Regions from separate parts of the Marinococcus sp. LNHM3E3-2.2 genome, predicted to be linked through region 2. Evidence: a T-box and tRNA genes for the amino acid it is inferred to sense, from the RefSeq annotation. Region 2 holds a T-box; the other holds one or more tRNA genes.
What was found. The T-box of region 2 lies ahead of pheS (phenylalanine--tRNA ligase subunit alpha). A T-box ahead of a tRNA ligase gene usually reads a tRNA of that ligase, here a tRNA-Phe.
Positions count from the first base shown of each region.

Region 1 (6,093 bases), on a different contig from region 2:
ATTAATATAGTGGTTCCTTTTTTCCATTCACTGTCAGCCGCAATTCTTCCGCCGTGCGCATGGATAAATTCCTTGGCAATCGCAAGACCCAGTCCGGTGCCCCCGAGGTTTCTCGCTCTCGCTTTATCCACCCGGTAAAACCGGTCAAAAATACGGTGCTGGCTTTCTTTTGGAATGCCTACACCCTGATCGCTGATTTCCACGTCTACAGCATCGGCACGAGTAAACATCTGCACACTGATTTCCCCGCCATCCGGCGAGTACTTCACGGCATTTGAAAGCACGTTATCAAAGACTTGATAAATCCTGTCTTTGTCCATATCTACGTATACCGGGTAGGAAGGGACTTCTTTATAGAAAGCAATATTTTTATCCTTGTTAATCATTTCAAAGCGTTCAATCACCTGATTAATCATTTCAGACAGGTCCACAGTAAAAAAGTCCAGGCTGATTTCGTCACTGTCCATCCGCGAAAGCTGAAGCAGGTCGTTCACGAGCCGGATCATTCGGTCCGTTTCGTTCTGGGTCACCTGTAAAAAGCGGGGTCCCAGATTTTCATCCTGCATCGCTCCGTCTTCGAGAGCTTCCATGTAGCTCTTCAGCGTAGTCAGCGGAGTTCTTAATTCGTGAGAAACATTTGATACAAATTCCCGGCGCTCTCTTTCGATCTTTTCCTGCTCCGTGACATCATGAAGCACGGTAATCAGACCAGTAACCGGTCCGTCTTCGTTTCGCACGATGGAAAAGTTGGCCTGCAGCAGAAAATCCTGTTCCTCGCTGCTGAAATCCAGCATAATCGCTTCATTATAATCATACAGATCACTCGATGTCAGCGTCTCAGACAAATGCAGAGCTTCTGTAATGTACGTGCCTTCCATTTCGTCGCTGTTTTTGTTTAACAGCTGCTCAGCGCGTTTGTTCATCAAAATGATGCGCCCGAGTTCATCAGTGGCTATAACCCCGTCTGTCATATGGGTCAAAACCGAGCTTAATTTCTTCCTTTCATCCTCGGTGCTTGCCTGGCTCTCTTTTAGTTTCAGCGTCAGCTGGTTAAAGGAATGGGCCAGCTGCCCGATTTCATCGTTGCCGTACACGCGGACTCTGCGGGAAAAGTCTCCTTCCCCCATAATTTTAGCCTGGCGCTGCATGTCCGCGATAGGTCTTGTAATCGTGCGGGCTAGCAAAATACCAAGGATGGCGTTTAAAATCAGCACAATAATGCTCGCTGCAATTAAAATACTGCTGATGTCATTTACCAGGCTGTATACGCTCGACATGTCGGAACGCACGTACAATACACCCAGAATTTCTCCGTCTTCTTCGATCGGCCGCACAATTAAGCTGACCCTGTGGCCGCTGTCGGCGTCCCAGCGCACTTCTTCAAGCGTATTCCCTAATAACGCCCGCTGCACAAGGTCATCGTTCGATTGGTTATTGACGATATCCTGCTCGTTTATATTCGACGTGCCTAAAATAATCTGATTGGAGCCGATCACCCTGGCTTCCGGACTCGACTGTCCCGGATCATTATTTGCTCCTGAATTGGCAAATTGGCTTAATAAACTGTCGATATCCTCCTGAACCGTATTATCGTCTTCTCCTCGACTCTGTGTCAGTTCTTCCTGCACATTATACTCCAGAAGATCGGTCTGCTCGGCGAGCGTATCATTAAAATTTTCCACGAGCGTGTCTTCAAGAGCGCTCGTGAAAAATACGGTAATGAACTGCATCGCTACAAAAATCAGCAGCACGAAGATCAAAATGAGTTTAAAATGAATCGATTTGAAAAAATCGATAATCTTCATACATTACTTCTCCTGTTCTGGATGTTTTAAGTAGTATCCAACACCACGTCTTGTCACAATCCACTCAGGGAAGCTCGGATTGTCTTCTACTTTCTCTCTTAAACGGCGCACCGTTACGTCCACGGTACGTACGTCCCCAAAGTAATCATAGCCCCACACGGCCTGCAGAAGATGCTCTCTTGTCATTACCTGGCCGATATGGCGGCCAAGGTAAAGAACCAGTTCAAACTCCCGATGCGTAAGGTCTATCGGCTCCCCACGTTTTGTTACTAAATAAGCATCCGGGTCTACGAGAAGGTCACCGATTTTTATAGCATTCTGCGGCTCGGTGCTGCCTTCTTCTGCTGCCGGCTGCTTCCTGCGAAGATTGGCTTTAACTCTGGCCAGAAGCTCCCGGTTGCTGAACGGTTTGGTTACATAGTCATCTGCTCCAAGTTCAAGACCGAGCACCTTATCGATTTCCCCGTCTTTAGCAGTTAACATGATGATGGGCATATCAAACCGCTTCCGGACTTCTCTGCATACTTCCATGCCGTCCTTGTTTGGAAGCATGACGTCAAGAAGAATCAGATCCGGACCGAAATTATCCACCTTTTCTAAAGCTTCGTCGCCGTCATATGCACAAACAACCTGAAACCCTTCTTTTTGAAGATTAAATTCTAATATATCAGCAATTGGCTGTTCATCATCGACTACTAATATTTTCTCATCCATGTTCCCACCGCTCCATTCCTCAAATGTGAAAAGGCATAAATTCAATCATCTATGTGTAGTAACATCCTGCAAAGGTATGCCTCTTTATGTTTATTGCAAAATATTTAAGAGGATTACAATTCTCTTTCACATTGTAACACAGCTCTTTATCTGTTCCTATCGAGGCCGAAAGCCTGTGAAAAAAGCGCCTGGACGTCAATGTCCAGGCGCTGGTTATTTTATAAAAATGGTGGCTCGAGACGGAATCGAACCGCCGACACGAGGATTTTCAGTCCACTGCTCTACCGACTGAGCTATCGAGCCATGCTAAAAAAATAATTTTGCTTAGATACTGCTCTTGCTTCCAGGGCTACTGTCCTTACCCTCATTCTTTGCTTATTCGATGAAGCAATTCGGGACGGACAACTCGCAGAACATTCGGAGAAGTATCGCTTGTTGCTCTACCGACTGAGCTGCCTGGCCATGAGTAAATCAGAAAATAAAATGGCGGGCCTGACGGGATTTGAACCCGCGATCTCCTGCGTGACAGGCAGGCATGTTAACCACTACACCACAGGCCCTTTTTAAAAAGAATACACTGCGAATCTTATCGTCTGCTGCTTTCGTTCGCTGCAGTCACGTACGCTTTGTACGTTCCTTTGCTCTCTCCCTGGCAAACTCAACCTTCTGGTGTCTTCTTTCCAAAAATGAGTAAGGGGGAATACACTGCGAATCTTATCGTTTGTTTCAGTGATGTTCATTTTCTGCTTGATAAGAAAATGGTGACCCGTACGGGATTCGAACCCGTGTTACCGCCGTGAAAGGGCGGTGTCTTAACCACTTGACCAACGGGCCTTTCATGGTGAGCCATGGAGGATTCGAACCTCCGACCCTCTGATTAAAAGTCAGATGCTCTACCAACTGAGCTAATGGCTCCTAATATGAAGAAATTGTCGCTGTGGATAACGACAACATGAGTAATATTATCACGTCACAGATGCAATTTCAACTAGTTTTGCATGAAAAAAGTGATTCGTTGAAAAAAGCATCCGCCTCTATGGCAGATGCTTAGTGGTTTTTATTGGATAGCCCATACACCGCGGACCATATTTGTCTGATTCCGGTCCGGGCCTACTGAGAAAATGCTGATAGGAATGTTGGTCAGCTGGGAAATACGTTCAATGTAATGACGGGCATTTACCGGAAGATCCCCGAGCGACGAAGCACCGGTGATGTCTTCTGTCCAGCCCGGCAGCTCTTCATAAATCGGCTCGCACTCTGCAAGTACCTTCAGGCTCGCAGGGAATTCTTCCATAATCTCTCCCCGGTACTTATAGGCCTTGCATATTTTGAGCGTTTCAATACCGGTCAAAACATCAATGGAATTTAAAGATAAATCGGTGATCCCACTCACCCTGCGGGCATGACGCACGACTACGCTGTCGAACCAGCCGACACGGCGGGGCCGGCCGGTAGTGGTCCCGTATTCGTTTCCGACTTCACGAATCTGGTCCCCGGTTTCGTCAGACAGCTCTGTTGGAAACGGGCCGTCGCCAACGCGGGTCGTGTATGCTTTGGAAACGCCCACCACGTGCTGAATTTTGGACGGTCCTACTCCCGAACCGATAGTTACGCCGCCGGCGATAGGATTTGAGGAAGTGACAAAGGGATACGTGCCCTGGTCGATATCAAGCATCACGCCCTGCGCACCTTCAAACAGCACCCGGCGGCCTTTATCGATCGCTTCATTCAACTCTACCGATGTATCACAGACATACTTCGCAAAGAACTGGCCATACTCATAGTATTCATCCAGAATATCTTCAAGCTCAAACCCTTCTGCGTCATACATTCTTTCGAGCAGACGGTTCTTTTCTTTCAAATTCCGCGACAGTTTTTCCCGGAATTCATCTTTATCCAGAAGGTCAGCAATACGGATGCCTACGCGGGCAGCTTTATCCATATAAGCCGGGCCAATGCCTTTACGGGTCGTTCCAATTTTATTTGTGCCTTTGCTGTCTTCTTCCACGGCATCGAGACGCAGATGGTAAGGAAGAATAACGTGGGCACGGTTGCTGATACGCAGGTTGCTTGTATCAACGCCGCGCTCATGCAGATATTCCAGCTCTTCAACGAGCGCTTTCGGATCAATAACCATTCCGTTTCCGATGACACATGTTTTATTATCATAAAAAATTCCGGACGGAATTAAATGAAGCTTGTATTTAGTTCCTCCGAAGACAATCGTATGACCAGCGTTATTTCCACCCTGGTAACGGGCCACAACCTCCGCATTTTCTGATAAGTAATCCGTTACTTTTCCTTTTCCTTCGTCTCCCCACTGAGTTCCTACAATTACTATTGACGACACAGCGTCCACCTCCACAATCTCTCCTGCCGGCACCTTAGGCATATTTTTCTTGCTTATCCAATAACGTTCACTTGGCTTCATCTAAAGTTTTCATATTCTTATTTTATTATGGAGAAAATCCCTTAGATAGTCTATCAACCACGGCACACAAAGTCAATAAAACACGAACATTAAAAGTTTTATTTGCTTAATTTGTTCGCTTATACAAAAAGCCCGGAGTCTAAGCTCCGGGCGGGATCTGATTATCGTCGTGTCGCCGGTCCAAATTAACGAATTTATTATATTCTTTAATAAAAGCGAGCTCGGCCGTACCAACCGGCCCGTTACGCTGTTTGGCAATAATAATTTCAATGATATTCTGGTTTTCGGATTCCTGATCATAGTAATCATCACGGTATAAAAACGATACAATATCTGCATCCTGCTCAATACTTCCGGATTCCCTTAAATCAGACATCATCGGGCGTTTATCCTGCCTGGATTCCACCCCGCGGGAAAGCTGGGAGAGCGCAATTACAGGGACCTCAAGTTCACGCGCAAGAGCTTTTAAATTTCGGGAGATTTCCGAAACTTCCTGCTGGCGGCTTTCCCCGCCTCTGCTGCTTCCCTGGATCAGCTGCAGATAGTCAATCAGAATCATTCCAATACCCCGTTCCTGCTTCAAACGGAGGCATTTCGCACGTATATCGTTTACCCGTATGCCCGGGGAATCATCAATAAAAATACCGGCTGAAGATAAGCTCCCCATCGCCATCGTCAGCTTTTCCCAGTCCTCTTCCTGAAGCGCACCGGTACGAAGACGGTTAGCATCAATGTTTCCCTCTGCACAGAGCATCCGCTGCACAAGCTGGGCAGCACCCATCTCCAGGCTGAAAATAGCCACATTTTCCTCGGTTTTTGTTGCAATGTTCTGGGCAATGTTTAAGGCAAAGGCCGTTTTCCCCATCGAAGGCCTCGCAGCCACAATCACCAGGTCACTGCGCTGAAATCCGGCAGTCATATGATCGAGCTCGGCAAAGCCGCTCGCAATTCCGGTTACGTCATTTTCCCGGTTCTGCAGCATTTCAATATTGTCATATGTTTCAATGAGTACATCTTTGATGGAAACGAAGGCAGACGAACGACGCTCCTGCGATACTTCCATTATAGTCTTTTCAGCTTCGTTAAGTACTTCCTCTACATCATGTTCTCCGCTGTAGCCTTCATTCACTATGTTAGTTGCCG
Region 1 is NZ_JBQLIC010000002.1:130,744-136,836, reverse strand. Features, by position in the region: gene walK (cell wall metabolism sensor histidine kinase WalK) at 1-1,805, opposite strand, end outside; gene yycF (response regulator YycF) at 1,809-2,519, opposite strand; tRNA gene ACTRXF_RS03230 (tRNA-Phe) at 2,747-2,822, opposite strand; tRNA gene ACTRXF_RS03225 (tRNA-Asp) at 3,004-3,079, opposite strand; tRNA gene ACTRXF_RS03220 (tRNA-Glu) at 3,279-3,353, opposite strand; tRNA gene ACTRXF_RS03215 (tRNA-Lys) at 3,359-3,434, opposite strand; gene ACTRXF_RS03210 (adenylosuccinate synthase) at 3,577-4,869, opposite strand; gene dnaB (replicative DNA helicase) at 5,090-6,093, opposite strand, start outside.
Region 1: it encodes a tRNA-Phe, which carries the amino acid that the T-box ahead of pheS (phenylalanine--tRNA ligase subunit alpha) is inferred to sense. The anticodon was not compared.

Region 2 (6,093 bases):
TGCATTTTTTGTTTCTCCCTGCCATAGGTGGCTTTCCCATCTTCCGCTTACTACCGCAGCAAGCATAATACGTTCTTCCGGCTGTACAGCAGCATTCTCTTCTTCGGAAAGAAACACCGAGCCCATTTCAAACAAAGCGATATCTTTCGTCTGGCGGTTGCGGTTATAGCTGACTCCTTCAAGAAGCTGAGGAATCAGGCTCTGCCGCAGTACTCTGCGGTCTTCGCTCATTGGCATGGTTACTTCCATCGTATACTTTTCCGGGTACAGCGTGAAACGGGAAGCTGAGCTGGCAGTCGTCAGGGAATAGGTGACAGCTTCACTCAGCCCGGCACTTTCCAAAAAACGGCGTACTGTCCGCTTTCTTTTCTGTTCGGCAGTCAGGCTTCCGGCCGTTGTAGCACCTTTAGGAAGTGTACTCGGAATGTCCTGATAGCCGTGCATCCGAGCGATTTCTTCAGCCACATCCTCTTCAATGCGGATATCCGGGCGGCGGCTTGGGATATATACTTCGATACTGCTCGTTTCCTTGTCGGCGGTCTGAAAGCCGAGACGTTCGAGAATACGGACCATTTCTGAACCGCTGAGCTCCATTCCAAGCAGCTGATTGATACGGCGATCACTCACCCGTACCCAGCGGCCGCCCGGCTCCCGGTGGTCCTCCTGCTCGATGCCCTGAAGCACAGTGGCGCCCGCATATTCAGCGAATAAATGCGCCGCCCGGTCTGCTGCCTGCTCCACTCTCTCCGTGTCGAGCCCCCGCTCATAACGGACACTTGCATCGCTTCGTATCCGCGTATCTTTAGACGCCTGGCGGATCAGGGACGGATGAAACAGGGCCGCTTCAAGCAGAATATTTGTTGTCTGGTCGCTCACCTCAGAGTGCTCTCCACCCATCACTCCTGCAAGGGCTGTCGGCTTTGTACCATTGGTTACGACCAGATGCTCCGTCGAAAGATGATGCTTATTACCGTCGAGCGTCTGTATTTCTTCGTCTTCGAATGCTCTTCGCACGAGCACTTCGTCGGAGCCGAAGGCGTCAAAATCAAACGCGTGCAGCGGCTGCCCGTATTCAAGCAGCACATAGTTGGTAATGTCCACGATGTTGCTGATCGGCCGGATGCCGGCAGCCATCAAGCGGTTCTGCATCCAGTACGGAGAAGGATTCACCTGAATGTTTTCCGCGACTCTCGCTCCGTAATAAGGAGTGTCTTCGCCGTTTTCGATTTTCACATTAACCGCTGCTGATGCAGGCTTTTCGCTTTCTTTTACCGAAGTCACAGGGAGCCGGACGGTCCGGTCCAGCTGAGCTGCCACTTCGTAGGCGACCCCGAGGATATTCAGGCAGTCGGCACGGTTTGGCGTAATATCCAGATCCATCACTGTATCGTCCCAGCCAAGAGCTTTTACCGCATCCGATCCCGTCTCCGGATCCTCGTCAAAAACGAAAATGCCTTCAGCCACATGCTTAGGCACCAGCTTGGCTTCCACGCCGAGCTCCTGGAGAGAACAAATCATGCCGTTGGACTGCTGGCCGCGGATTTCCGCTGCTTTAATTTCCATCCCCCCAGGCAGAACGGTGCCCGGCTTTGCCACTACGACCTTCTGTCCGGCTGCCACGTTGTCAGCACCGCAGATGATCTGTACTGTCTCTGCTCCCTGATGCACCTGGCAAATGTTTAAGTTATCCGCATCCGGATGCTTTTCGGCTTCGGTAACATACCCGACCACGCATCCCTCAATCGGTTCGGCACGCCGGTACAGAGCGTCCACCTCTACACCTCCTGTAGTCAGGCGATCGGCAATTTCTTCGGGGGTAATATCTTCAATATCCACATAATCTTTCAGCCATTTATATGAGATCAACATATCTGCATTCTCCTTCTATACTCGAGTGAATTGTTTTAAAAAGCGCATATCGTTCGTGTAAAAATGCCGGATATCATCAATGCCGTATTTCAGTAGGGAGAAGCGCTCTACTCCCATGCCAAAGGCAAAGCCGCTGTATACGTCCGGGTCAAAACCGCTCATTTCCAGCACGCGCGGATGCACCATCCCGCACCCGAGAACTTCAATCCACCCAGTATGCTTGCAGATGCGGCAGCCTTCCCCGGCGCAGATACCGCATGAAACATCGAGTTCTGCAGACGGCTCGGTAAAAGGGAAGTAGCTCGGGCGGAGACGAATTTCTCTTTCCTCTCCGAAATATTTTTTCACAAATGTTTCGAGCACCCCTTTTAAATCACTCATACGGATATTTTCGTCAACCATCAGCCCTTCGATCTGCATGAACTGGTGGGAGTGGGTAGCATCGTCATCGTCCCGGCGGTAGACCTTGCCCGGGCAGATGATTTTCACCGGCCCTTCGCCGTGGTGGCGTTCCATCGAGCGGGCCTGTACCGGCGACGTTTGTGTACGCAGCAGCAGATCACTGCTGACATAAAAAGAGTCCTGCATGTCACGGGCCGGATGATCTTTTGGCAGATTCATCGCTTCAAAGTTATAATAATCGGTTTCGACTTCCGGTCCTTCAGTCACTTCAAACCCCATACCGATAAAGATATCTTCAATTTCTTCCACAACGCTTGTCAGCGGGTGCTTCGCCCCTCGTTGGACCTTACGTCCCGGCAGTGTTACATCGAGCGTTTCTTTTTCAAGCTTTTCCTTTAATGCTTCGTCGGCAAGCGTTTTTGTTTTTTTCTCCAGACGCTCCTGAATAGCTTCCCGTACTTCGTTTCCTTTCTGGCCGACCACAGGACGCTCTTCCTTGGACAGCTGCCCCATCCCCCGGAGCACTTCCGTAATCGGACCCTTCTTCCCTAAGTATTTTACTCTCACCTGCTCTAATTCCTTTGTATCGCCAGCTTCTTCAATCTGCTGCAGCGCTTCCTGCTGCAGCTCCTCCAAGCGTTCTATCATATTCTGATTCCCTCCATTTTTATGCCAAATAAAAAGAGCCCTCTCCCTGAAAGGGACGAAGGCTCGCGGTACCACCCTTGTTAGCTGCAGTGCACAGCTCACTCTCCTGTAACGACAGGTTCCGGCACGCTTTTCTTCCACAGGGAATACTCCAGCGGCTGCTCCGAAGCGAATTCACAAATCCTTACTGCAAGGTATTTTCAGTCAGCGATACCTTTTCCCTGTTCAGCAGGAAGCGATGCTACTACTCTTCATCTGCGCATTTGTGTTTATATGTTTCAATATGAATTATTATAGAAAAAGCCTGGCCCGATTGCAACCATCACCAATCTGTCTGCTTCAAGTGATACAGCAGAATGCCGGCAGAAACTGCCGCATTTAACGATTCTGCCTGGCCCGGAATCGGAATGTACAGGTTCTGGTCGGTCCGCTCGAGCCATTTCTTTTGTACGCCGGCTCCTTCGTTGCCAATGATTAACGCAAAGTAAGGCTGCGGCTCAAGTGCCGAATACGACGTACCTTCATCAAGCGAAGTGCCAAAGCACGGAATGTCCGTTTCCTGCAGCCATTCCAGCCATTCACCCAGGTCCTCCTGCAGTACCGGGACATGAAACAGTGAGCCCTGGGTCGCCCGGACCACCTTTTCATTGTACGCATCCACCGTACCTGTGCCGAGAACGACTACCCCTTTTCCAAGCGCGTCAACCGTCCGGATAATTGTTCCCAGGTTACCTGGGTCCTGAATGCTGTCCACCAGCACGAAAAATGAATATCCACCGCTTCTTACATTAGAAAATTCAGGAATTCTGCATACAGCTACAATATTTTTCGGGGTTTCCGTCAAGCTTATTTCTTTCATTACGCTTTCTGTTACCTCTGTGGCCGGTGTTGGAATTTCATTAAAAACCTGCGGCCACTCTTTATGCTCTTCAATGAAAATTTCTTCAATCCAGGCCTCCGACCGGACGGCTTCTGTCAGCGCGTGGTCTCCCTCAATTAAAAAAAGCCCTGACCTTTCACGTTCCTTACGTTTATGAAGTTTTTTTATCTCTTTTACTTTCGGGTTTTTTGCCGATTCTATCCGCTTCACTTCGCTGTCTCCCCCAGTATTTTCTCTCATCGTAGCACACTTTGCCCCGCCGCAGAAAGAAAATAAACAGCCCTCCCGTCCCTCATGGACAGAAAGGCTGGTATTTTATGCTTCGTACGTTAACGAATCTACTGTGTCGCGGTCCAGACGCTTAGCAATTTCTACGATTAACTGCACGGCATGCTCAAAGTCATCCCGGTGCAGAATAGCCGCATGCGTATGGATATAGCGGGTCGGAATCGTAATGGCCATCGCCGGTACTCCTTCGCCGGACAGATGAATAGACCCTGCATCTGTGCCGCCGTTTGCCATCATGTCGAACTGAAAAGGAATTTCTTTCTCTTCAGCCACACCGACAACGAAATCACGCAGCCCTTTGTGTGCGATGACGGAGGCGTCCATCATAAGAAGCTGCGGGCCTTTGCCGATTTTCGCTCTGGCATCGTTACTTGTGACACCCGGCGTATCCCCGGCAATCCCTACATCGACAGCAAAGCCGATATCCGGCTGAATAAGGTTGGTTGCTGTTTTCGCTCCGCGCAGGCCGACTTCCTCCTGTACAGCACCGACGCCGTAAATTTCATTCGGATGGGATTCATTTTCGAGACGCTTCAGCACCTCAATCGCGATAGCACAGCCAATACGGTTGTCCCAGGCTTTTGCCATCAGCAGTTTTTCATTATTCATCACTTCAAAATCACATACCGGCACGACCGAATCTCCCGGACGCACGCCGAATGATTCTGCTTCTTCCTTGCTTGAAGCACCGATATCGATGAACATATCTTTAATTTCCATTGCTTTCTTGCGCTGCTCCGCCGGAAGAATATGCGGCGGCTTTGAGCCGATCACCCCGGTAATATTTCCTTTTCTCGTCATTACATTCACCCGCTGGGCGAGCATCACCTGGCTCCACCATCCCCCGAGGGTCTGGAATTTCAAAAAGCCATTCTCATCGATTCCCGATATCATAAAACCAATTTCGTCCAGATGTCCGGTAATCATTAATTTCGGACCGCCGGCCTGTCCGGTTTTTTTAGCAATCAGGCTTCCCAGCCGATCGGTGCTCATTTCATCGGCGTAAGGAGAAATATACTGGGTCATTACTTTTCTCGGTTCCTGTTCGTTCCCCGGAACGCCGTTTGCGTCCGTGAGGTCCTTTAGCATCTGCAATGTCGGGTCTAATTCTGCCATTTCGTGCTGCCTCCTTTATGTACGGTTGTTTTACACACACATGCAAAGGGAAAATATTATTAATGCTGCGGGCTAATATTCTCATCCATACAAGCGGTGTGGTGCGGGTTCTTCCATATTCAGTATAAAGAACTTTGCCGCAGGGCTCAAACATAATCTATCATACCCTGGTGCCTGTGAAACTTTTTAGCAGACTGTGCGTATATATTAGAAATGAGAAGGCTTATGTACGCTTAATCCGATAGATGCAGAGGAGGGTGTAAAGATTGGGTATTCTTTTACGAGTGCTGCTGTTGATCGCTCTTATTATTATCATATACTCGTTTTGGAGATACTGGAATAATTCTAGGAGAAAGCTGGAAGCAGCTCACCATAAAAAACAATTCTATCTGCTTGATGACCAGCAAAACGTGCGGAAAAATTTACTGGCGACCCATAAAGGCGTCATGTTTGAAGGCGAAAAATACGTAGGTACAACCGAAAAATCGTTTGAAGTCGTTACGATTTCGCTGTGGGTGATTGAAAGTGAGCATTTGCGCGGCTTCCAGCGCGAGGATTTCACCTTTCTCGAGCGGGAAATTTTATCCCTCTATCCGGAAGCTGCTATCGAGTGGAACAGCCCGGTGAAGGAGTTCATGCAGCAGCTTGAAGCAAAACAGCCCGAGAAACAATAAAAAGCGGAACGCCTGATTTACCGGGCGCTCCGCTTTTTTGTTTGATTATAAGTTTGATTTCGCTTTTTCAGCAAGCTCTGCAAATGCTTTTTCGTCATTTACCGCAAGGTCTGCGAGCATTTTACGGTTCATTTGGATACCGCCCTGCTTCAGGCCATGCATCATGCGGCTGTAGGACAAGCCGTTTAAACGGGCTGCTGCGTTAATACGTGCAAT
Region 2 is NZ_JBQLIC010000007.1:9,333-15,425, forward strand. Features, by position in the region: gene pheT (phenylalanine--tRNA ligase subunit beta) at 1-1,869, opposite strand, end outside; gene pheS (phenylalanine--tRNA ligase subunit alpha) at 1,885-2,919, opposite strand; T-box leader at 2,968-3,186, opposite strand; gene ACTRXF_RS10490 (TrmH family RNA methyltransferase) at 3,242-4,009, opposite strand; gene ACTRXF_RS10495 (M42 family metallopeptidase) at 4,115-5,203, opposite strand; gene ACTRXF_RS10500 (sigma-w pathway protein ysdB) at 5,470-5,877, shown strand; gene rplT (50S ribosomal protein L20) at 5,923-6,093, opposite strand, start outside.